DNA from 4 places in the Lelliottia sp. RD5 genome. Region 1 is predicted to be linked to each of the others. Evidence: predicted binding sites of a transcription regulator. Region 1 holds the regulator's gene; each other region holds the start of a gene.
What was found. Region 1 encodes CRP, which controls carbon source genes, mostly activating them, when cyclic AMP is high. Its sites were predicted from a motif close to ATGTGANNNNNNTCACAT; they were not measured.
Positions count from the first base shown of each region.

Region 2: a site for CRP is predicted at 4,149-4,166, ahead of hpt (hypoxanthine phosphoribosyltransferase). Genes of this name have one in related genera too.
Region 3: a site for CRP is predicted at 1,608-1,625, ahead of AC0LWE_RS15930 (YjcB family protein). Genes of this name have one in related genera too.
Region 4: a site for CRP is predicted at 2,460-2,477, ahead of mlc (sugar metabolism global transcriptional regulator Mlc). Genes of this name have one in related genera too.

Region 1 covers NZ_JBVYHQ010000012.1:19,860-25,741, forward strand. The annotation lists gene mdcA (malonate decarboxylase subunit alpha) at 1-231, opposite strand, end outside; gene AC0LWE_RS21605 (hydrolase) at 512-1,534, shown strand; gene AC0LWE_RS21610 (YheU family protein) at 1,531-1,749, shown strand; gene AC0LWE_RS21615 (phosphoribulokinase) at 1,780-2,649, shown strand; gene AC0LWE_RS21620 (OsmC family protein) at 2,696-3,100, opposite strand; gene crp (cAMP-activated global transcriptional regulator CRP) at 3,410-4,042, shown strand; gene AC0LWE_RS21630 (YccS/YhfK family putative transporter) at 4,100-5,882, shown strand, end outside.
Region 2 covers NZ_JBVYHQ010000006.1:197,504-203,385, reverse strand. The annotation lists gene AC0LWE_RS18085 (polysaccharide deacetylase family protein) at 1-366, opposite strand, end outside; gene AC0LWE_RS18080 (PTS sugar transporter subunit IIA) at 429-869, opposite strand; gene AC0LWE_RS18075 (ABC transporter permease) at 977-1,747, opposite strand; gene AC0LWE_RS18070 (ABC transporter ATP-binding protein) at 1,744-2,670, opposite strand; gene can (carbonate dehydratase) at 2,778-3,440, shown strand; gene hpt (hypoxanthine phosphoribosyltransferase) at 3,484-4,020, opposite strand; gene AC0LWE_RS18055 (glucose/quinate/shikimate family membrane-bound PQQ-dependent dehydrogenase) at 4,227-5,882, shown strand, end outside.
Region 3 covers NZ_JBVYHQ010000005.1:52,507-58,388, forward strand. The annotation lists gene uvrA (excinuclease ABC subunit UvrA) at 1-389, opposite strand, end outside; gene ssb1 (single-stranded DNA-binding protein SSB1) at 635-1,165, shown strand; gene AC0LWE_RS15930 (YjcB family protein) at 1,264-1,545, opposite strand; gene AC0LWE_RS15935 (sensor domain-containing diguanylate cyclase) at 2,047-3,450, shown strand; gene AC0LWE_RS15940 (EAL domain-containing protein) at 3,789-5,375, shown strand; gene soxS (superoxide response transcriptional regulator SoxS) at 5,372-5,698, opposite strand; gene soxR (redox-sensitive transcriptional activator SoxR) at 5,797-5,882, shown strand, end outside.
Region 4 covers NZ_JBVYHQ010000001.1:651,925-657,806, reverse strand. The annotation lists gene AC0LWE_RS03290 (carboxypeptidase M32) at 1-90, opposite strand, end outside; gene AC0LWE_RS03285 (MFS transporter) at 164-1,417, opposite strand; gene AC0LWE_RS03280 (LysR family transcriptional regulator) at 1,538-2,431, shown strand; gene mlc (sugar metabolism global transcriptional regulator Mlc) at 2,565-3,788, shown strand; gene bioD (dethiobiotin synthase) at 3,915-4,610, shown strand; gene osmV (osmoprotectant ABC transporter ATP-binding protein OsmV) at 4,680-5,828, opposite strand; gene osmW (osmoprotectant ABC transporter permease OsmW) at 5,828-5,882, opposite strand, start outside.

The DNA.
Region 1 (5,882 bases):
ATGGACGATTTGCGGGTTCACTTCAGCAAGTGAGCGGGACAGAAAATCTGCCTGCTTCTGGTTGTTGCCTTCCAGCACCACTTTGTCGCCCGGGGCGATCAGTTTTTCCAGCATGGCGACGAAATCGTCGGTTGGCAGTACTTTGCCCTGCACCGGAACGGAAGCCAGACGGCGCGCTTTCTCTGTGCGGCGTGTGTTCCAGACCCGGGGTGGCGTTTGCCCAGATAACATTATTAACCTCCTGATTCAGCACATCATTTTGATTTGCTTAACGCTGAGTAAAGTGTGCGCTCTGGTGAGAAAGGCATCAATTAAGCGTAGAGGTGAATCATTAGCCTGAGAGTAATAATCAGAATGAATATTTATGATCAAGATCAGATAACGTTTCGGAAAAAAACGCTAGCTCAGACAGGAAATAGCTGAATCGGAGGTCAACACCGCCTCATTTTCGTAAACAGGATCCGCTTCGACAGGTATAGTAAAGGCTGACAAGAGTGAACATCGCATCGTTATGACCCAAATTATTCCATCTGACTTTGATATCACGTGTGAAGAGAGCGCCGCATTTGTGCCAATGCGTGGCGTCGCTAACCCGCATCTGCAAACCATGCTGCCAAGGCTCCTGCGCCGTAAACTGCAGTTTGATCCGCACTGGCAACGCCTCGACCTGCCGGACGGTGATTTCGTCGATTTAGCGTGGAGCGAAGATCCCGACCAGGCCAGGCATAAACCTCGGCTGGTGGTGTTCCACGGGCTGGAAGGCAGCCTGCACAGCCCGTATGCGCACGGCTTGATCCACGCGGCAAAAGCGCGCGGCTGGCTCGGTGTGGTGATGCATTTTCGCGGATGCAGCGGCGAGCCAAACCGTCGCGAGCGGATTTATCATTCCGGCGAAACCGAAGACGGCACCTGGTTTTTACACTGGCTGGCGAAGACCTACGGCGCGGCACCTACCGCGGCGGTTGGCTATTCACTGGGTGGCAATATGCTGGCCTGCCTGCTGGCGAAAGAGAGCGACGCCGTGCCGCTGGACGCGGCGGTGATCGTCTCTGCGCCGTTTATGCTTGAGCAGTGCAGCTATCATATGGAAAAGGGCTTTTCGCGCGTTTATCAGCGCTATCTGCTGAATTTGCTGAAAGCCAACGCGGCACGCAAATTGAAAGCCTATCCCGATACGCTGCCGATCAACCTGCAACAGCTCAAGCGCATGCGCCGTCTGCGGGAGTTTGACGATCTGATCACCTCGAAGATCCACGGTTTTGCCGACGCGCTAGACTATTATCGTCAGTGCAGCGCCATGCCGTTGCTGAATCAGATAACCAAACCGACGCTGATTATCCACGCGAAAGACGATCCCTTTATGGATCACCATTCGATTCCGGCACCGGGCTATTTGCCGGCTAACGTGCAGTATCAGCTGACCGAACATGGCGGCCACGTTGGCTTTATCGGCGGCACGTTACGGCGTCCGAAAATGTGGCTGGAAACGCGTATCCCCGACTGGTTAACCCCCTGGCTGGAAAAAACACGATGATGATTCCCTGGCAAGATCTGGCTCCCGAAACGCTGGACAGTCTGATTGAAAGCTTTGTATTACGCGAAGGCACCGATTATGGTGAACATGAACGCTCGCTTGAACAAAAGGTCGCCGATGTGAAACGGCAGCTACAAAATGGCGAGGTGTTGCTGGTGTGGTCTGAACTGCACGAAACCGTCAACATCATGCCGCGCAATCAGTTTCGCGGCTGATCGCTTCATCATTCCAGTCAGGGAGTTGCTATGTCCGCCAGACATCCGGTTATTGCCGTTACGGGGTCAAGTGGTGCGGGAACCACGACCACCAGCCTCGCGTTTCGTAAGATTTTCGCGCAACTCAACTTGCGCGCCGCCGAGGTAGAAGGCGACAGTTTTCATCGCTATACCCGCCCCGAAATGGACATGGCGATCCGCAAGGCGCGCGATCTCGGCAAACACATCAGCTACTTCGGGCCAGACGCCAACGACTTCAGTTTGCTGGAGCAAACCTTTGCCGAGTACGGCCATACCGGCACAGGGCAATCGCGTAAATATCTGCATACCTATGACGAAGCGGTGCCGTGGAACCAGGTGCCCGGCACGTTTACGCCGTGGCAGCCGCTCCCGGAACCGACCGATGTGCTGTTTTATGAAGGATTGCACGGCGGTGTGGTAACGCCACAGCATGACGTAGCGCAGCACGTCGATTTGCTGGTCGGCGTGGTGCCTATCGTCAACCTGGAGTGGATCCAGAAACTCACTCGCGACACCAGCGAGCGCGGCCATTCGCGTGAAGCGGTCATGGACTCGGTGGTGCGCTCAATGGAAGATTACATTAACTTCCTGACGCCGCAGTTTTCCCGCACGCACATTAACTTCCAGCGCGTCCCGACGGTGGATACGTCGAATCCCTTCGCGGCAAAAACGATTCCGTCGCTGGACGAAAGCTTTGTGGTGATCCACTTCCGTAATCTGGACGATATTGATTATCCGTGGCTGCTGGCGATGCTGCAGGGCTCGTTTATTTCGCACATTAATACGCTGGTGGTGCCGGGCGGGAAGATGGGACTGGCGATGGAGCTGATCATGATGCCGCTGGTACAACGGCTGATGGAAGGCAAAAAGATCGAATGATCCTTTTCCCTCTCCTTGTGGGAGAGGGTCTGAATCTCGTCAACGCTTACGCGTCGATCACCTCGTAGGAGTGAGTGATTTTCACCGCTTTCTCCAGCATCAACGCCACCGAGCAGTACTTCTCCGCAGAAAGATCCACCGCACGGGAAACCGCGGCATCTTTCAACGCTTTGCCAGTCACAATGAAGTGCAGATTGATATGCGTAAACAGACGCGGTGCTTCTTCGCGACGCTCAGATGTCAGCTTCACTTCACAATCGGTGACGTCATGACGCCCTTTTTGCAGAATCGAGACGACGTCAATGGCGCTGCATCCGCCCGCCGCCATCAGCACCACTTCCATCGGGCTTGGCGCTTTATCGCCGGAGTTACCATCCATCAAAATCTGGTGTCCTGAAGCGGATTCGCCGAGGAACGTTAAACCTTCAACCCATTTCACACGCGCTTGCATTTTATTCACTCCGACGTTGCATTTTTCCGGACAGATTACCCGCGCGTTACAATTCTCGCAACGGAAGACGACCTGCGTCATGCTGAAGCGAGACACCAGGAGACACGCGGCAAAAGCTATGCTAAAACACTCTGGATGCTACAGTAATACATTGACGTTACACATGTATGCAGAGGACATCAAACATTACAGGCTGCAAACACTTATGACAGCCTAGTTCCCAGGTACGGGGAAGAATTCGATTGCAACCCCAGAGTCAGGATGCGATTTATGACTCTGGTGACAGCTTATAACAGAGGATAACAGCGCATGGTGCTTGGCAAACCGCAAACAGACCCGACTCTCGAATGGTTCTTGTCTCATTGCCATATTCATAAGTACCCATCGAAGAGCACGCTGATTCACCAGGGTGAAAAAGCGGAAACGTTGTATTACATCGTCAAAGGCTCGGTGGCAGTGCTTATTAAAGATGAAGAAGGAAAAGAGATGATCCTTTCTTATCTGAACCAGGGCGATTTCATCGGCGAACTGGGCCTGTTTGAAGAAGGCCAGGAACGTAGCGCCTGGGTACGTGCAAAATCAGCCTGTGAAGTGGCTGAAATCTCCTACAAAAAATTCCGTCAGTTGATTCAGGTTAACCCGGATATTCTGTTGCGCCTGTCTTCGCAGATGGCTCGCCGTCTGCAAATCACCTCCGAGAAAGTGGGTAACCTCGCCTTCCTGGATGTAACGGGTCGCATCGCGCAAACGCTGTTGAACCTGGCGAAACAGCCTGACGCTATGACCCACCCTGACGGCATGCAAATTAAAATTACCCGTCAGGAAATTGGTCAGATCGTGGGTTGCTCCCGTGAAACCGTTGGCCGTATCCTGAAAATGCTGGAAGATCAGAACCTGATCTCCGCCCACGGTAAAACCATCGTGGTTTACGGAACGCGTTAATTCCGGTCGAACGGCGTGCCATCGCAAGGTGTCACGCCGTTTTTGTCTCTGGCATCTATGTGGCGCAGGCTGATCTATCACCCGGAAGTTAACTACGCACTTCGGCAAACGCTGGTGTTATGTCTCCCCGTGGCCGTCGGTTTGATTCTGGGTCATCTGCAACACGGTCTGCTTTTTTCCCTCGTTCCTGCCTGCTGTAATATTGCCGGTCTCGATACCCCGCATAAACGCTTTTTCAAGCGCCTGATTATTGGCGGCTCGCTGTTTGCCGGATGCAGTCTCGCGGTACAGCTATTACTGGCGCGCGATATCCCCCTGCCGTTGATTTTGACCGTACTGGCACTCACGCTCGGCGTGACGGCGGAAATCAGTTCTCTGCATGCCCGCTTGCTTCCCGCCTCACTGATTGCATCGATCTTTACGCTCAGCCTCGCCGGGAATATGCCCGTCTGGGAACCGCTGCTGATCTACGCGTTTGGCACGCTGTGGTACGGATTATTCAACTGGTTCTGGTTCTGGATGTGGCGCGAGCAGCCGTTGCGCGAATCCTTAAGCCTGCTCTACGTTCAGCTCGCTGATTACTGCGAAGCAAAATACACCCTGCTGACGCAGCATACCGATCCGGAAAAGGCGCTGCCGCCGTTACTGACGCGTCAGCAAAAAGTGGTCGATTTAATCAGCCAGTGTTATCAGCAGCTACACATGCTGGCGGCCAATAAAAACCATGAATACAAACGGCTGCTGCGCACGTTTCAGGTAGGGCTGGATTTACAGGAACATATTTCCGTCAGCCTGCATCATCCACAGGAAGTGCAAAAGCTGGTGGAGCGCAGTCACGCCGAAGCGGTGATCCGCTGGAATGCCCAGACGGTCGCGGCGCGACTGCGCGTGCTGGCTGACGATATTCTCTATCACCGCTACCCCACGCGCTTTACCATGGATAAACAGTTGGGCGCGCTGGAGAAAATTGCCCGTCAGCATCCCGATAATCCGGTCGGACAGTTCTGCGCCTGGCACTTCAGCCGTATCGCACGCGTGCTGCGCACCCAGCGTCCGCTCTATTCCCGTGATCTGATGGCGGATAAGCAGAAACGTTTGCCGCTGCTGCCGGCGCTCAAAAGCTATCTGTCATTTAAATCCCCTGCTTTGCGTAATGCGGCGCGCATTAGCGTGATGCTCAGTATCGCCAGCCTGATGGGCGTGGCGCTGCATTTACCCAAGCCCTACTGGATTTTAATGACCGTGCTGTTCGTGACGCAGAACGGCTATGGCGCGACGCGGGTGCGGATCCTGCACCGGGCGGGCGGAACCCTTGCCGGTCTGGTGATTGCGGGCGTCACGCTGCACTTCCACGTCCCGGACGGTTACACCCTGGCGGGCATGCTGCTTATCACGCTGGTCAGCTATCTGTTTATCCGTAAAAACTACGGCTGGGCGATGGTCGGCTTTACGGTCACCGCGGTGTATACCCTGCAACTGCTTACCCTGAATGGCGAACAGTTTATTGTCGCCCGACTGGTGGATACGCTGATTGGCTGTCTGATTGCGTTTGGCGGTATGGTCTGGCTGTGGCCACAGTGGCAAAGCGGCCTGTTGCGCCAGAATGCGCATGATGCGCTCGAGGCCGACCAGCAGGCTATTCGCCTGATTCTCAGTGCCGATCCGCAGCCGTCGCCGCTGGCGTACCAACGTATGAAGGTCAATCAGGCTCATAACGCGCTGTTTAACTCGCTGAATCAGGCCATGCAAGAGCCGGGCTTTAATTCGCACTATCTGGCCGATATGAAACTGTGGGTCACCCACAGCCAATTCATTGTCGAGCATATCAACGCGATGACTA
Region 2 (5,882 bases), on a different contig from region 1:
GGCGTTATACACCGGAGTGTCTTTCCAGGTGATTAAATTCTGATTGCTCAGGGGCTTATTCAGATCGCCGAGGCTATCTTCAACGCGCTGTTTGCCCTGCACGTTTTCGAGATGGCCTTTATCGATAAATCCGGTCCCAAAGCCAAAACGAAATTCGTAGTAATCAGCATTGGTCGGGACCACGGCAATAATCTGTCCTGCACGAACGTTGCCGACGTTAACGACATTATTCCCCACCTGCGCCCAGATGGCCGCATCTTCGGTGGTTTGCATGTACTGAGCGGGTAAGCCTTGCTGGCTTAATAAACTGGCAGAAACGCCGCCGGATACCAGCAGCAAAAGCAGGAAAATGATACGCGTGAGCATGAGGTTTGTGTCGAAGCGGAAAACTGGCGTTATTGTAACAAAAGCGGCATCAATACCAATGTTTAATTCTTATACAGGTCGTGCAGCAGGACAAAAGGCGGGTTTTTCTGTTGCTGATGCCACAGGCTGCTTACACCGGGGATCTCCTGTCCGACAATCATATCGCGAAATTCACCGCTGCTAAGCGTTTCCCGTAGCGGATACATCATTTCGAGTAGCTCATAATTAATGCCGGAAATGACTTCGCAATTTTCATGCTTATGGCTCAACAATGCGGCCGCACGATAGGGCGCCGCACCGGATTTGTCGGTGAGGAAAATCACGCCCTCGCCCGTATCCGTTTGATGCTGAGCATCACACATCATACGACTGAGCATATTAGTGCTCAGCCCAGGCCAGTAGTTGACCGCCAGACATTTTGGCAGCGGACCAAAATTCTTCTCCAGGCGTTCGAGAATAGCCTGAGCGTTGTCATCATGACAGGTAATCACCCAACCCAGCATAGCGTCTCTCCTTAGCAGGCGAGTAGTTTAGCGGAGTGACGATGAGTTTACGGTGATAACAGTCAAGAAAATGTCCCGGCAGACTCAGTACTGCCGGGATAGTGAGCTTAGCTGCGCAGACCGCGCCCACGCTGGATCAGATACCAACACAAAATGTAGAAAGCGATAATAAACACGCCCAGCACCGCGACAGTAGTGAACAGCGGCACGTCCGTGATACCGAGGAAACCAAAGCGGAAGCCGCTGATCATGTAAACAATCGGGTTCAGGTGCGACAGGGCCTGCCAGAATGGCGGCAGCAGCGTCAGCGAATAGAACACCCCGCCGAGATAGGTCAGCGGCGTTAACACGAAGGTGGGGATCAGGCTGATATCATCAAACGTGGTCGCAAATACGGCATTCAAGAGACCCGCTAACGAGAACAGAATCGCCGTCATCAGCAACGTTAACGCAACGAACAACCACGAATGTACCTGGAACGGCACAAAGAACAGTGAAATGGCCGTCACCAGAATGCCAACACACAGGCCACGCGCCACACCACCGCCGACATATCCGGCGATAATCACGTGCGTAGGAACCGGCGCGACCAGCAACTCTTCAATGTTTCGCTGGAATTTGGCGCTAAAGAACGACGACGCCACGTTCGCGTACGCGTTGGTGATCACCGCCATCATGATTAAACCTGGGACAATGAATTGCATGTAGGTGAAACCATGCATTTCGCCAATACGGGAACCAATCAGATTACCGAAGATGATGAAATACAGCGTCATGGTGATCACGGGCGGGACCAGCGTCTGGATCCAGATGCGCATAAAGCGGTTAATTTCTTTCGCCCAGATACTTTTCAGCGCCACCCAGTAAAGATGCGTCATGCCTGCTCTCCTCTTTTATCATGGACCAGCGAGACGAACAGTTCTTCCAGTCGGTTGGCTTTGTTTCGCATACTCAATACCTGCACGCCTTGCGCGCTCAACTGTGAAAACACGCTGTTAATACCCTGCTCACGCAGAACTTCCACTTCCAGCGTCGACGTATCCACCAGACGATACTGGTAGCCTTCCAGCGTTGGCAGCGGGCTTTTCGATGCCAGATCGAGGATGAAGGTTTCCGACTTCAGCTTGGAGAGCAGATTCTTCATCGAGGTATTTTCCACCAGTTCACCGTGCTGGATGATACCGATGTTACGACAGAGCATTTCGGCTTCTTCAAGGTAGTGCGTTGTCAGAATGATCGTGGTGCCTTTGTCGTTTAAATCCTTCAAAAATCCCCACATTGAGCGGCGAAGTTCGATATCCACGCCCGCAGTTGGCTCATCAAGGATCAGCAGCTTGGGTTCGTGCATCAGCGCACGAGCGATCATCAAACGACGCTTCATCCCGCCGGATAACATGCGCGCACGTTCGTCGCGTTTTTCCCACAGATCGAGCTGTTTTAGATACTTTTCGCTACGCGCGACCGCGTCATGGCGCTCAACGCCGTAGTACCCCGCCTGATTAACCACAATCTGCTGCACGGTTTCAAAGGGGTTGAAGTTAAACTCCTGCGGCACCAGCCCCAGTTGGCGTTTGGCGTTGACCACGTCTTTTTCCAGGTCATACCCAAACACCGCGACTTTGCCGGAAGATTTGTTTACCAGCGAGCTGATAATACCGATGGTGGTGGATTTCCCCGCGCCGTTCGGCCCCAGCAGGGCATAAAAATCCCCGGCCTCCACTTTCAGATCGATCCCGCGTAGCGCCTGGACGCCGCCCGGATAGACTTTTTTAAGCTGCTCAAGCTCCAGTGCAATTGTCATGAAATAAGCTTACCTATAGTTCTGACACACGTTGTGTGGTTTCAATAAAAGTCGAGTTACCCTATATTAGCGCAACGCTATTACTCGGTTACAGGTCGTTAACCTCTATGAATGACATAGATACACTCATCAGCAACAATGCACTATGGTCAAAAATGCTGATAGAAGAGGATCCGGGATTTTTCGAAAAACTGGCGCAAGCGCAGAATCCGCGCTTTCTATGGATTGGATGTTCCGACAGCCGCGTCCCGGCAGAACGCCTGACAGGTCTTGAACCCGGCGAACTGTTCGTTCACCGTAACGTTGCAAACCTGGTGATTCACACCGATCTCAACTGCCTGTCCGTTGTTCAGTACGCCGTGGACGTTCTGGAAGTTGAACATATTATTATTTGCGGCCACTACGGCTGCGGTGGCGTACAGGCAGCAATCGAAAATCCGGAACTGGGTTTGATCGATAACTGGCTACTGCACATTCGCGATATCTGGTTCAAACATAGTTCACTGCTGGGCGAAATGCCGCAGGAACGTCGTCTGGACACGCTATGTGAACTTAACGTGATGGAACAAGTGTACAACTTAGGACACTCGACCATTATGCGTTCAGCGTGGAAGCGCGGGCAGAAGGTGTCAGTTCATGGCTGGGCATACGGTATTCATGACGGGTTGCTGCGCAATCTGGAAGTCACCGCGACTAACCGCGAAACGCTTGAACAACGCTATCGTCAGGGTGTGTCTAACCTGACAAAAAAACACGTCAATCATAAATAAGTGTGCAAAAACCGGGCGTGACCCGGCTTTTACTTTTCTTCGTTTACTCGTCCAGCAACACGACTTTGCCGACATACGGCAGATGGCGATAGCGCTGCGCATAATCAATGCCGTAACCCACCACGAACTCATCCGGAATCGAGAAGCCGATAAATTCCACCGGAACGTCGACTTCACGACGCGAGGGTTTATCCAGCAGGGTGCAAATCGCCAGCGATTTTGGCCCACGCAGGCTCAGGATTTCGCGCACTTTAGACAGGGTGTTACCGGAGTCGATGATGTCCTCAACGATTAACACATCTTTGCCACGAATATCTTCATCCAGGTCTTTCAGGATTTTCACATCACGCGTGGTAGACATGCCGCTGCCGTAGCTGGAGGCGGTCATAAAATCGACTTCGTGGGACACCTGCACTTCGCGGCACAGGTCTGCCATGAACATGAAGGAGCCGCGCAGCAGACCCACCAGCACCATTTCGCTGCCGCTGTCCTGATAACGCTCGGTGATTTGACGACCCAGTTCAGCGATACGCGCTTTGATCTCCGCTTCCGGGATCATCACTTCAACAGTATGTTTCATTTTACTAACCGTATGATTTTAAAACCAATCTATCAATGGGGATGCCCTGGCGTCCGGCATTGATTCACAAGCCCTGCAGTATACCAGCAAATGGATTGGCCTGGCGCATGAGTTGTTAAAAGCTCAATTTGTGATTCCGATCACACTTGTTAATACCTATAATTAATTGCTATCAAAATTTTAACAAAACTGAAGAGTACTTTTCTATGGCTGAAACAAAAGTTCAACAGTCGCGTCTACTGGTGACATTAACAGCAGCGTTCGCAGCGTTTTGCGCACTCTATCTGTTAATCGGTGGCGTCTGGCTGGTCGCATTAGGCGGCTCCTGGTATTACCCGATTGCGGGCCTGGTTATGGTTGGCGTAACCGTTCTGCTCTTAAAGGGTAAACGATCCGCACTGTGGCTCTATGCTGCACTGCTTCTTGTCACAATGATTTGGGGAGTCTGGGAAGTTGGCTTCGACTTCTGGGCGCTGACACCGCGCAGCGACATCCTGGTCTTCTTTGGGATTTGGCTGATCCTGCCGTTCGTCTGGCGTCGCCTGAGGGTTCCTTCCAGCGGTGCGGTTACCGCGCTGGTGGTGTCCCTGCTGATTACGGGCGGCATGCTAACCTGGGCTGGATTTAACGATCCGCAGGAAGTGAAAGGCACGCTGAGCGCAGATTCCACACCCGCGGCGGCAATCTCTGACGTTGCAGACGGTGACTGGCCGGCTTATGGCCGCAACCAGGAAGGCCAACGTTATTCTCCGCTGAAGCAAATCAACGCCGATAACGTTAAAAACCTGAAGGAAGCCTGGGTGTTCCGCACCGGCGACCTGAAGCAGCCAAACGATCCGGGCGAACTGACCAACGAAGTGACGCCGATCAAAGTGGGCAACATGCTTTACCTGTGTACCGCGCACCAGCGTCTGTTCGCGCTTGATGCCGCTACCGGTAAAGAGAAATGGCACTTCGACCCGCAGCTTAATTCTAATCCGTCGTTCCAGCACATTACCTGCCGTGGCGTGTCCTATCACGAAGCCCGTGCGGATAATGCCAGCCCGGAAGTGGTGGCCGATTGCCCGCGTCGCATCATGCTGCCGGTCAACGATGGCCGACTGTTCGCCATTAACGCCGAAACCGGCAAGCTGTGCGAAACCTTTGGCAACAAAGGCATTCTGAATCTGCAGACCAATATGCCGGATACCACGCCGGGTCTGTATGAACCGACCTCCCCGCCGATTATCACCGATAAAACGATTGTGATCGCCGGTTCGGTCACGGATAACTTCTCGACTCGCGAAACGTCCGGTGTGATCCGTGGTTTCGACGTTAACACGGGCAAACTGCTGTGGGCCTTCGATCCGGGCGCGAAAGATCCTAACGCGATTCCGGCGGATGAACACACGTTCACCTTCAACTCGCCGAACTCCTGGGCACCTGCGGCGTATGACGCGAAGCTGGACCTGGTGTATCTGCCGATGGGTGTGACCACCCCGGATATCTGGGGCGGTAACCGTACCCCAGAGCAGGAACGTTACGCCAGCGCCATCGTGGCGCTGAATGCAACGACCGGGAAACTGGCCTGGAGCTATCAGACCGTACACCACGACCTGTGGGATATGGATATGCCGTCCCAGCCGACGCTTGCAGATATCACCGTTAACGGCAAAACCGTTCCGGTGATTTATGCCCCGGCGAAAACCGGCAACATCTTTGTGCTTGACCGTACCAACGGCAAACTGGTGGTTCCGGCGCCGGAAAAACCGGTTCCGCAAGGTGCAGCCAAAGGCGATTACGTCACTAAAACGCAGCCTTTCTCGGATCTGAGCTTCCGTCCGAAGAAAGACCTGACTGGTGCCGATATGTGGGGCGCCACC
Region 3 (5,882 bases), on a different contig from region 1:
TGCGCCGCCAGCGGCACGTCATGGTCCGGGCAGCGCGGTTCACCTACGCGGGCAAACAGCAGGCGCAGGTAGTCGTGAATTTCAGTAATAGTGCCGACCGTTGAGCGCGGGTTGTGCGATGTTGATTTTTGCTCAATCGAAATCGCAGGCGATAACCCTTCAATGTGGTCAACGTCCGGCTTTTCCATCAGCGACAAAAACTGACGCGCATAGGCAGAAAGCGATTCAACGTAACGGCGCTGTCCTTCGGCGTATAGGGTGTCGAAAGCCAGTGATGATTTGCCAGACCCCGAAAGCCCGGTCACGACAATAAGCTTGTCGCGAGGGATTATCAGGTTGATATTCTTGAGATTATGGGTGCGGGCGCCCCGTACTTCGATCTTATCCATTCACCTTTCCCGGTAGAGACTCGGATGCCTGGTTTGTTTGAAGGACAAACGGCAGAAACGGCTAATTATGACACAATCCGACCTGTTTGAATATACAGTATTGGAATGCATTTTCTGATTCGTTGTGCAACAATGTCGAGTTCGCAAGAGAACTCTGGAACATGCTACGCAACTATCAAAATGCTACATGGAAATGATACACTCGCGCGTTACACTATTAAGAAACGAATTCAGGAGACACGATCATGGCCAGCAGAGGCGTAAACAAGGTGATTCTCGTCGGTAATCTGGGCCAGGACCCGGAAGTACGCTACATGCCGAGTGGTGGTGCAGTTGCCAACATTACGCTGGCTACTTCCGAATCCTGGCGTGATAAAGCGACCGGTGAGATGAAAGAGCAGACTGAATGGCACCGCGTTGTGCTGTTTGGCAAACTGGCCGAAGTGGCTGGTGAATATCTGCGTAAAGGTTCTCAGGTGTATATCGAAGGCCAGCTTCGTACCCGTAAATGGACCGATCAGTCCGGTGCAGAGAAGTTCACGACGGAAGTTGTGGTTAACGTTGGCGGCACCATGCAAATGCTGGGTGGCCGTCAGGGTGGTGGTGCTCCGGCAGGCGGCGGTCAGCAGCAGCAGGGCAGCTGGGGTCAACCTCAACAGCCACAGGGCGGCGGCAACCAGTTCAGCGGCGGCGCGCAGTCTCGCCCGCAGCAGCAGTCTGCACCAGCACCGTCTAACGAACCCCCAATGGATTTCGACGACGACATCCCGTTCTGATTGTTATAGACGAAATGCTTTGTACTGCCCGAAGCCCTGCATTTGCAGGGCTTTTTGTTTGAGAAAGTCGGTGTTCAATACGAATATTTCGCGATTGATCAAGTGATGACCACCGGCCAGTCTGGCGGGGTATGGCTCATGGCTTCCATCATGACGACTTTCACATTGCTCCAGATAGTTGCTACGTCCGCCATCGTAATGCCCAGTAAGCCCGTCGCAAACCAACATGCTGCGCCCAACCCCAATAAGGTGCTGATCACGGCGAGCCCAGCGTAATCTGATTTACGGAATTGAATATTTAGCGTGCTGGCTAAAAACATCATCACTGCACTCAATAACGGCCAGCGCAAAAGAACCATGCTGGTAGTAATGGTTGCCATAAAACCTATCCTCGAGATAACAAAACAGTAACAATGAAACGTCGTTTCACGTTGCAAAATATGTGTGAACTATATCACATTTGTTCTTTTATTCGCCAGTGTTGTTGCCGGTAAAATGTGCGTTACCATCCGCTTCTGCATAAGGATTTGTCGTAGTGAAAATATATCTTCGCAGGCTAAGAAACAGTTTAACAGGGTGTTTATAAGGAATTCATCAGGATAGCGAAAAGAGGTGCGACTGAGGTGAGAATAGAGAATATTTACAGTATTAATACTATGACTTATGCTTGAACGGACAATTAATTATACGCACAGCTAATAACTCAACCATTTGAATTAATAGATTATTTATTGTTTTGTCATTTAATTTTTACACATGCAATTTTTGTATTTACATAAGTATGCGCTGTCTTTTAATAATCATTAAGTCATGTTTTGTGCGAATGTTGAGATATTCGTTATGCCCGACTTTTATTATTCAATCACCTGCGAATAAAAACGATGAAAGACACCTGTCGTGAAATGATTAACGACAGCATGCTGGCTTTGCATGCTTTAGCAAAACTGATGCCGCTGCTTACGCCTCAGCGTTCGCTGACTGAAATGCTGGAAACGATCAATCGTACGCTTGGCTCAACGCTTGCCTGGGTCAGTATCGGTGATGAAAGCGATAAGCCGCGGGTGGTGTGCGCGGGAGAGGTTGTTTGTCACACGGGTGAAGTGACGAATTTTCTGGCCAGCACGTTGCTGCAACAGCATCATCATTCATGGCGGTCTATTTACTGGAAAGAAAGCGTTGGCAAGGTGATGTTTTCACCTCAGCATCCAGGGCATGCGCAATTACAAAGCGGTGTGTTATACAAATTCTCCTCCCGTGATGGCGGTTGCAGCGGGTATTTCTTTCTCGCGTTTTCCAAGCGTATTGATACATTACCCATCCTGAAAAATATCGTGGTTGTGCTCGCTGAAAAGCTCAAAGATTATTTTGTCGAAATGATTTCTCGAGAGCGCATGGCAATAGAAATGCAGCGTGTGGTGACACAATATAAAACCCTGTTTGAACGTGCCCCAGTGTTAATGACCTCTTTTGATCGACATAACCGCTGCGTGTTGTGGAACGGTGAATGCGAAAAAGTATTTGGCTGGAGCATGGAGGAAATCAATGCTCACCCCGAACCATTGGCGCTTTTTTATCCCGACCCCGCAGAACGACGACGGGTACGCGATTCAATCCATCTTTCATCCCTGAAAGATATGTACGAGTGGCACCCGCTGCGAAAAGACGGATCGCAGCTCACGATTTTGTGGTCGAATATTCTCCTGCCCGACAGCTCTATTTTGAACATTGGCCTGGATATCACCGAACGCAAAAATGCGGAGCGCCAGCTTGCGGTGAGGGCCACCACTGACGACCTCACCGGATGTTTTAATCGCTCCGCTATTTTGCAGAAGCTTCAGGCGGCGACGGAATGCAATCAGCTGTCAGAAACGGAAGGTCCTTTCTGCGTGTTGATGTTCGATCTGGACTACTTCAAGCAGATCAACGATGAGTGGGGTCATCAGGTTGGGGACGCGGCCCTGGTCTATTTTTGCGATCGGCTGCGAGAATTGAGCCCGAGACTGTCTGCACTGGGTCGGGTTGGTGGCGAGGAGTTTTTGCTCCTGCTCACGCAAGCCGATAGCCAGGCCGCGATGGCGCTCTCGACAACGCTGCGTACCTCGCTCTTTGACAGACCCCTGCTGGTCGAAGACAAAGCGTTGGTTCTTTCCTTTAGTGCTGGCGTGGTAGAGGTCTGCCATGGTCAACATGACACCTCTTCACTTCTTACGCGTGCCGATAAAGCGCTATATGCTGCAAAACGTAGCGGCAGAGGAAAAACGGTGATCTCCGTTGATTATTTATAAATCATCATTCGGAATGTTTATCTGCAAATAATCTGAAATTTCATGATTAAGTTGTATTTTTTTCATGCTGTTGCGAGTTTGGCTTAATCAATGATCCCCTGTCGTGTTATCTTAAAACTCACCGGTAATGCTGGATAATAACTTTCCTTAATAAAAACGAAACGCATTCTTTTAGTTTGAGTTACGGACACATATTATCGTCATAACTAAGTTTGAGAATTTTAATACTAAAAGTCAGTTGCTAACTTCGCATGATTCATGCAACGTAATCACCTGTTTATCAAAGCATCCGGCCTTCATTACTACAGGCACACATATTGCAGGGATATAGGGCGGAAATGAATCGTAGCGCACGGCGCAAGGTGCTGAGGGTAGTAGGGGTCATCATGGTAGTTTTGCTACCTGTGATGCTTGCGCTATGGTTTGCCCAGCTAAGAGCCGTTACCGAAACAAGCAGTCAGCTACGAACCTTTGCCCAACTCGCTTTAGATAAAACTGAACTCGTTATTGAACAGGTTGATTTAGCCCGCAACGCTGCCAAAAAATACCAGGGTGAAGTGTGTTCGCCTGCGCATCGGCAATATATGTTAAATGTCGTTCGTGGACGGCTCTACGTTGCCGATTTAATATATGCGGATGGCCAGCGTTTTTTATGTTCTACGGTCTCCACGCCAGATCAACCCTACATTATCCCTGGCGCAAATTACACACGTAAACCCGACGTCTCAATCTATTATTTCCGCGATACGCCTTTCTTCGCCGGTTATAAAATGACATATATGCAGCGCGGAAATTATGTGGTGGTGGTCAACCCATTGTCATACGGTGAAGTCATGTCAGCCGACCATGCATTGACATGGGGTGTATATGACACGGTAACCAACAATTTCTTTTCCGTGAGCCCACACGCCGAGATTTCTTTATTACATTCGCTATTAGGTAATTCTGAGCAAGCATTTCAAAGTGATGGACGTTTTTACACCACCGCAAATTCTACGAAACGTCCTATCGCCGCGATTGTTTCCACTTCGAATACACGATTTTATGAAGTGCTCTATCATCAGGCGACATTGACGCTGCCGCTAGGGATGATTTGCAGCATTATTATATTGCTGGTGTGGTCTCGTACACATCGAGAATTTAATTCCCCTGGACGTTTATTGCACCGCGCATTAAATAAACGCCAGCTGTGTGTACATTATCAGCCCATTATTGATATAAAAAATAAGCAATGTGTGGGTGCTGAAGCACTACTTCGCTGGCCGGGCTTTAACGGTCAAGTGATGAGTCCTGCAGAATTTATTCCGCTGGCAGAAAAAGAGGGAATGATCGAGCGGATCACCGATTATGTTGTCGAAGAGGTCTTTAACGATCTTGGGCATTTTCTGGGGAACAACCCGCATCTTTATATCTCCATTAACCTGTCGGCATCCGATTTCCACTCTTCTCGCCTGATCGCCCTGATCTCTGATAAAGCTCAGCACTATTCCGTGCGCGCTCAACAAATTAAAATTGAAGTGACAGAGCGTGGGTTTATTGATGTACCGAAAACCACGCCTGTAATTCAGGCTTTCCGTCAGGCCGGTTATGAAGTCGCGATCGACGACTTTGGTACAGGTTATTCCAACCTGCATAACCTGTACTCACTGAACGTGGACATTCTGAAAATCGATAAATCATTTATCGATACCCTGACGACCAACAGCACCAGCCATCTGATTGCAGAGCACATCATTGAGATGGCCCAGAGCTTGCGGCTGAAAACCATCGCTGAAGGGGTGGAGACGGCGGAGCAGGTGACATGGCTACTGAAGCGCGGTGTGCAATATTGCCAGGGCTGGCACTTCGCGAAGGCGATGCCGCCGCAAGAATTTATGGACTGGCAGCAGCACCCTGTTCACGTTCTGGTCCCGCGTACCAGCTAGTTGAGCTGGTGGCGATAATCGCTCGGGGTGCGATCAAATTCGCGTCGAAACACCCGGGAAAATGTCTGTTGTGACACGTATCCTAAATCCATCGCGATATCAAAAATCGGGCGGCGCGTGCTGCGCAGCGCCTGCGCTGCCAAAAGCAATCTGCGCTGACGAATGTAATCTCCCAGCGTCTGATGCATGACCGTGCGGAACATTCTCTGCAAATACCATTTCGAATAGCCCGACTTCTTCGCCACGGCGTCAATGCTTAATGGTTGGTCGATATGTTCATCAATCCATTCAATCAATGTCTGAATAATTTGCTGATGTGACATAAGGTTGCCCCTCTTTAAATACAACACTTTCAGTTGATTGGTCGTTTTCTCTGCGGGGGAGTATAATTCCTCAAGTTAACTTGAGGTAAAGAGGTTTTATGGAAAAGAGATTACCGAGAATTAAAGCGTTGCTCACACCGGGTGAAGTCGCAAAACGCAGCGGGGTGGCGGTCTCGGCGCTACA
Region 4 (5,882 bases), on a different contig from region 1:
CATATCCCAACTGGCGATGGAGGAAAGATGCGAGAAACGGGAGAGACGCTGGAACGTGCGGGTGAGTTGTTGATAGTTATTGTTGTTCATGAAGTCCTCGTGTCTGAATCGGGCAATGACAAAAAGTAGCATTCGTCCGACTGAAACACGAGGTTATTCAACGTTAATGCAGACGTTTATGCAGGCTCATCCCCACCAGCAGCGCTGCGCACAGCATCAACGCGATAAATCCACCGACGCCATTCCAGCCGTAGCGGTGCCAGAAAACGCCGCCGAGCGTCCCGGCGATGCTGGAACCCAGATAATAACTAAAGAGATACAGCGAGGAGGCCTGGCCTTTAGCGCGACGGGCGCGTGGGCCAATCCAGCTGCTGGCGACCGAATGGGCTGCAAAAAAACCGGCGGAGAACAGCAGCATTCCGGCGAAAATTAGCCATAAAGATGAGAACAACGTCATCAGCAATCCCGCCAGCATCACGCCGATGGACGTCAGCATGACCGGACCGCGCCCGAAACGCGCGGTCATTGCGCCAGCTTTGGGCGAACTCCAGGTGCCAGTGAGATACGCCACCGACAGCAAGCCAACAAACGCCTGGCTCAAATGCCACGGCGAGAGCATCAGGCGATAGCCAATATAGTTAAACAGCGTGACGAAAGATCCCATTAACAGGAAGCCGGTCAGGAACAGGCGCGGCAAACCCTTATCGCGCCAGTGCAGGCGGAAATTGATCAATAGCGTTTTGGGCCGCAGCGACGTGGGACGAAAATGACGCGATTCCGGCAAAATTCGCCAGAACATCAGTGCGGCGGCAAGGGCGAAGCAGCCAATCACCGCCAGGGCGATGCGCCAGTTAAAGAGATCGGTGAAAACACCGCTGAGCAGGCGACCGCTCATACCACCGATTGAATTCCCGCTAATATACAAGCCCATCGAAAAGGCGACAAAACTGGGATGAATTTCTTCGCTCAAATAGGTCATGCCAACTGCCGCGACGCCGCTTAACGACAGCCCAATCAGCGCGCGCATCACCAGAATCCCGTGCCAGCTGGTCATCATTGTCGACAGCAGGGTGCACACAGAGGCCAGCAGTAACGCCGTGACCATCACCGGTTTGCGTCCGATAGCATCTGAAAGCGGGCCGGTAAACAGTAAACCGACCGCCAGCATACCAGTTGAAATTGAGAGCGAAATACTGCTACTGGCAGGCGACACGCCAAATTCATGAGACAACACGGGAAGAATAGGTTGAACGCAATACAGCAGGGCAAATGTCGCCAGTCCTGCTGAGAAGAGCGCCAGCGTGACGCGCATGAAAGGGGTTGTACCACGTTTAATAAATTGGGTTGGCTGAGGTGTTGCAGGTAAATCATCAATGTCGCTTGCCGGGGCGATATCAACGGTTGTTGTACGACTCACGTAAGATCCTTGCGAAAACGTCCCCGTGATGACGGGGATGGGAATGACCACAGGATCAGGGTAGGAAATTGTCAATATTCTGTCTAATATATTAATAATCTCAAATGATACGTTAAACATATGAATATTGAGCTGCGCCATTTACGCTATTTCATTGCCGTGGCCGAGGAGCTGCATTTTGGCCGTGCGGCGGCGCGGCTAAATATCTCCCAGCCCCCGCTGAGTCAGCAGATTCAGATCCTTGAGCAGCAGGTGGGTGCGCGGTTACTGGCCCGCACCAACCGAAGCGTCAGCCTGACGGCAGCGGGCAAACAGTTTCTTGCGGATAGCCGTCAGGTGCTGAGTCTGGTGAATGACGCGTCTGCCCGTGCGGAGCGGCTACATCTGGGCGAAACGGGCGAACTGCGTATCGGATTTACCTCGTCAGCGCCGTTTATCAGCGCGGTTTCGCATACGCTTTCTACCTTTCGTCGCCATTATCCGGATGTGCATATCCAGACCCGCGAGATTAACACCCGTGAACAGATTGTTCCGCTGAATGAGGGATCGCTGGATTTGGGGCTCATGCGCAATACGCAGTTGCCCGACACGCTGGCGTGGGAGGTAATTTTACGGGAACCGTTAATGGCGATGATCCCGCGGGATCATCCGCTGGCGGCGCAGCCGTCGGTGACGCTGACCGAGCTGGCGCAGGAGCCGTTTGTCTTTTTCGATCCTCATGTTGGGACCGGTTTGTACGATGATATTCTAGGGTTGATGCGTCGTTACGGGTTATCGCCAGTGATTACGCAAGAAGTGGGTGAAGCCATGACCATCATCGGCCTGGTTGCAGCCGGGCTAGGGGTGTCCATTTTGCCCGCCTCGTTTAAACGCGTGCAGCTAAATGAAATGCGCTGGGTGGCGATAGCTGAAGAGGATGCCGTATCGGAAATGTGGCTGGTTTGGCCAAAACATCATGAGCTCAGCAATGCGGCACAGCGTTTCAAAAAACAGCTGATTGACGGGGCCCGGTAAGCAATCTTTGCTATAATGCCCGTAAAAAATGTGCAGTAAATCACAAGGCTAAGTAAATATTTGACGACCACGTGTCAAGTGCTTCACCATAGCCCAAAGTTTATTTCGAAGCGCGAAAATAAGGATGTAAGAGGTGGTTGCTGCTGATAGTCAGCCAGGACATATTGATCAGATTAAGCAGACCAATGCGGGCGCAGTGTACCGTCTGATTGATCAGCTTGGTCCGGTTTCGCGTATCGATCTTTCTCGCCTGGCGCAACTGGCACCTGCCAGTATTACCAAAATTGTACGAGAAATGCTGGAAGCCCACCTGGTTCAGGAAACTGAAATTCAGGAACCCGGCAGCCGTGGCCGTCCGGCGGTAGGCCTGGTGGTGGAGACAGAAGCCTGGCATTACCTGTCGATCAGGATCAGTCGTGGCGAAGTGTTTCTCGCGCTGCGCGACCTGAGCAGCAAAATGGTGGTGGAAGACCGCCTTGAGCTGCCGCTCCAGTCTGAGCAAACGCTGCTCGAGCGTATTGTCATTCATATCGATCAATTCTTTATCCGTCATCAGCAAAGGCTCGAGCGCTTAACGGCGATTGCGATCACCATGCCCGGAATCATTGATACGGAAAATGGGATTGTCCATCGAATGCCGTTTTATGACGATGTGAAAGACATGCCGCTGGGCGAAGTGCTCAAAGCGCATACCGGCGTGCCGGTCTATATTCAGCACGATATCAGCGCCTGGACGATGGCGGAGGCGCTGTTTGGCGCGTCCCGCGGTGCGCGAGATGTGATTCAGGTGGTTATCGATCACAACGTGGGCGCGGGGGTCATTACCGACGGGCGTTTACTGCATGCGGGCAGCAGCAGCCTGGTGGAGATTGGCCATACGCAGGTCGACCCCTACGGCAAGCGCTGCTATTGCGGTAATCATGGCTGTCTGGAAACTATCGCCAGCGTCGAAAGCGTGATGGAGCTGGCGCAATTGCGTCTGAGCCAGTCCATGAGCTCGTCTTTGCATGGTCAACCCTTAACCATGGATTCACTGTGCGGCGCGGCGCGGCAGGGCGATCTGCTGGCAAAAGATATTATTACCGGCGTGGGCAACAACGTCGGGCGCATTTTGGCTATTATGGTCAATCTTTTTAATCCGCAAAAAATCCTGATTGGCTCACCCCTGAGCCAGGCCGCCGATATTCTGTTCCCGGCGATTTCCGACTGTATTCGTCAGCAATCCCTTCCGGCGTACAGCAAAAATATCGTGGTAGAAAGCACCCAGTTTTCTAACCAAGGCACCATGGCAGGCGCGGCGCTGGTGAAAGATGCGATGTATAACGGCTCGCTATTAATCCGGTTGTTGCAGGGTTAACTGTTTTTTCACTGATGCCATAAAATTTGCGCTATCTCAATCTGGACTCTGCGCGCATACCTTAGACTCACTCCACTGAATTATTTACCTGGTTTATATTTTCAAAGCATAACGGTGGAGTAAGTCATGCTTAAGCGTTTCTTTGTAACGGGTACCGATACCTCTGTTGGTAAAACAGTGGTCTCCCGCGCTTTGCTGCAAGCCCTGGCGGCGGACGGTAAAAGTGTGGCGGGGTACAAACCGGTCGCGAAAGGCAGTAAAGAGACGCCAGAAGGCCTACGCAATAAAGATGCGCTGGTGCTGCAAAGCGTCTCAAGTTTTGAACTGCCTTATCATGCGATCAATCCCATTGCGCTGAGTGAAAACGAAAGTAGCGTCGCGCACAGTGGTCTTATTAATTATTCCTTACTGTCGAACGGTCTGGCTGAGCTGAGTGCGATGGCCGATCATGTGGTGGTAGAAGGGACGGGCGGCTGGCGTAGCCTGATGAACGATCTGCGTCCCTTATCCGAATGGGTTGTACAGGAACAACTGCCGGTGCTGATGGTGGTGGGTATTCAGGAAGGGTGCATTAACCACGCGTTGCTGACGGCTCAGGCCATCGCGAACGACGGTCTGCCGTTGGTCGGCTGGGTGGCTAATCGCATCAATCCAGGCCTTGCGCATTATGCAGAAATCATCGAGGTGCTCAGCAAGAAACTGCCGGGACCGCTGGTGGGCGAGCTGCCATATCTGCCACGCGCCGAACAGCGCGATCTGGCTCATTACATCGATCTTACGATGTTTGATGATGCCCTAACGGTAGACCGGGTTGTGGCGTAACGCCTCCTCAGAAAACAAAAAACCGGGCAGCTAAGCGCCCGGTTTTTTATTGCCTATAGAACGTGGGATTTAACTGTCGCTATGAATATTCAGCGCCCGACGCGTGCGACCAGAACTTAAATACTCTGCAATATAATCCTGCGAAATCTCGCCGTTATAGCGGCCGTCTTCGTCAACGATAGGCATCCAACTGGTGTTGCTCTCATACAGACGCGACAGCACCACGCGCAGGTTGTCTTCCGCTTTGCCCGTCATTCTGAAGGGATGCAGCACGTCGGCACAAAAACCGGTGGCCTGACGCGCTTCGCGGCGTTTAACAAAGCCCAGCGGCTTACCCATGCCATCCACAACGGTAATCGCACGGATATCATTGTCATCCATAGTCGCAAAAGCCTCCGGTAATGAGGTCGATTCGCGCACCGTAATGGTCGGCTGCTGATCCGTGACGTCACCCGCCGACACCAGAAGCAGGCGCTTCAGCGTACGGTCCTGACCAACAAACGAGCCGACAAATTCATTGGCCGGTTTCGCCAGCAGTTCGTCCGGGCTGGCGCATTGCACAATCCGTCCCTGACGGAACACGGCGATACGGTCACCCAGCTTGAGCGCTTCGTCAATATCGTGGCTGACGAGCATGACCGTCTTTTTCAGCTTGCGCTGCATCTCCAGGAACTGGTTCTGGATCACTTCACGGTTGATCGGGTCAACCGCGCCGAACGGTTCATCCATCAGCAGAACCGGAGGATCCGCCGCCAGGGCACGGATCACGCCAATACGCTGCTGCTGACCGCCGGACATTTCGCGTGGGTAGCGGTGAAGGAATTTATGCGGGTCCATCGCCACCATATCCATCAGCTCTTCGGCACGCGCTTTACTGCGCGCTTTATCCCAGCCGAGCATGCGCGGGACGACGGTAATGTTCTCTTCGATGGTCATGTTAGGGAACAAACCAATCTGCTGGATCACGTAGCCGATGTTACGGCGTAGCGTAACCGTGTCCATTTCGTTGGTGTTTTCGCCGTTAATCAGGATGTTGCCGCTGCTCGGCGCAATCAGGCGATTAATCATCTTCAACGTCGTGGTTTTCCCGCAGCCGGACGGGCCAAGCAGAACGCACATTTCACCTTCAGGCACGTTGAGATTGACGTTGTCGACGGCCTTAAACGTCTGGCCATTTTTCTGCGAAAATTGTTTAGTGAGATTTTCCAGTTTTATCATTATCGAATCCCCTTCGGAGTCAGCACGACCTGCAGGCGATGAAGCAGCCAGTCG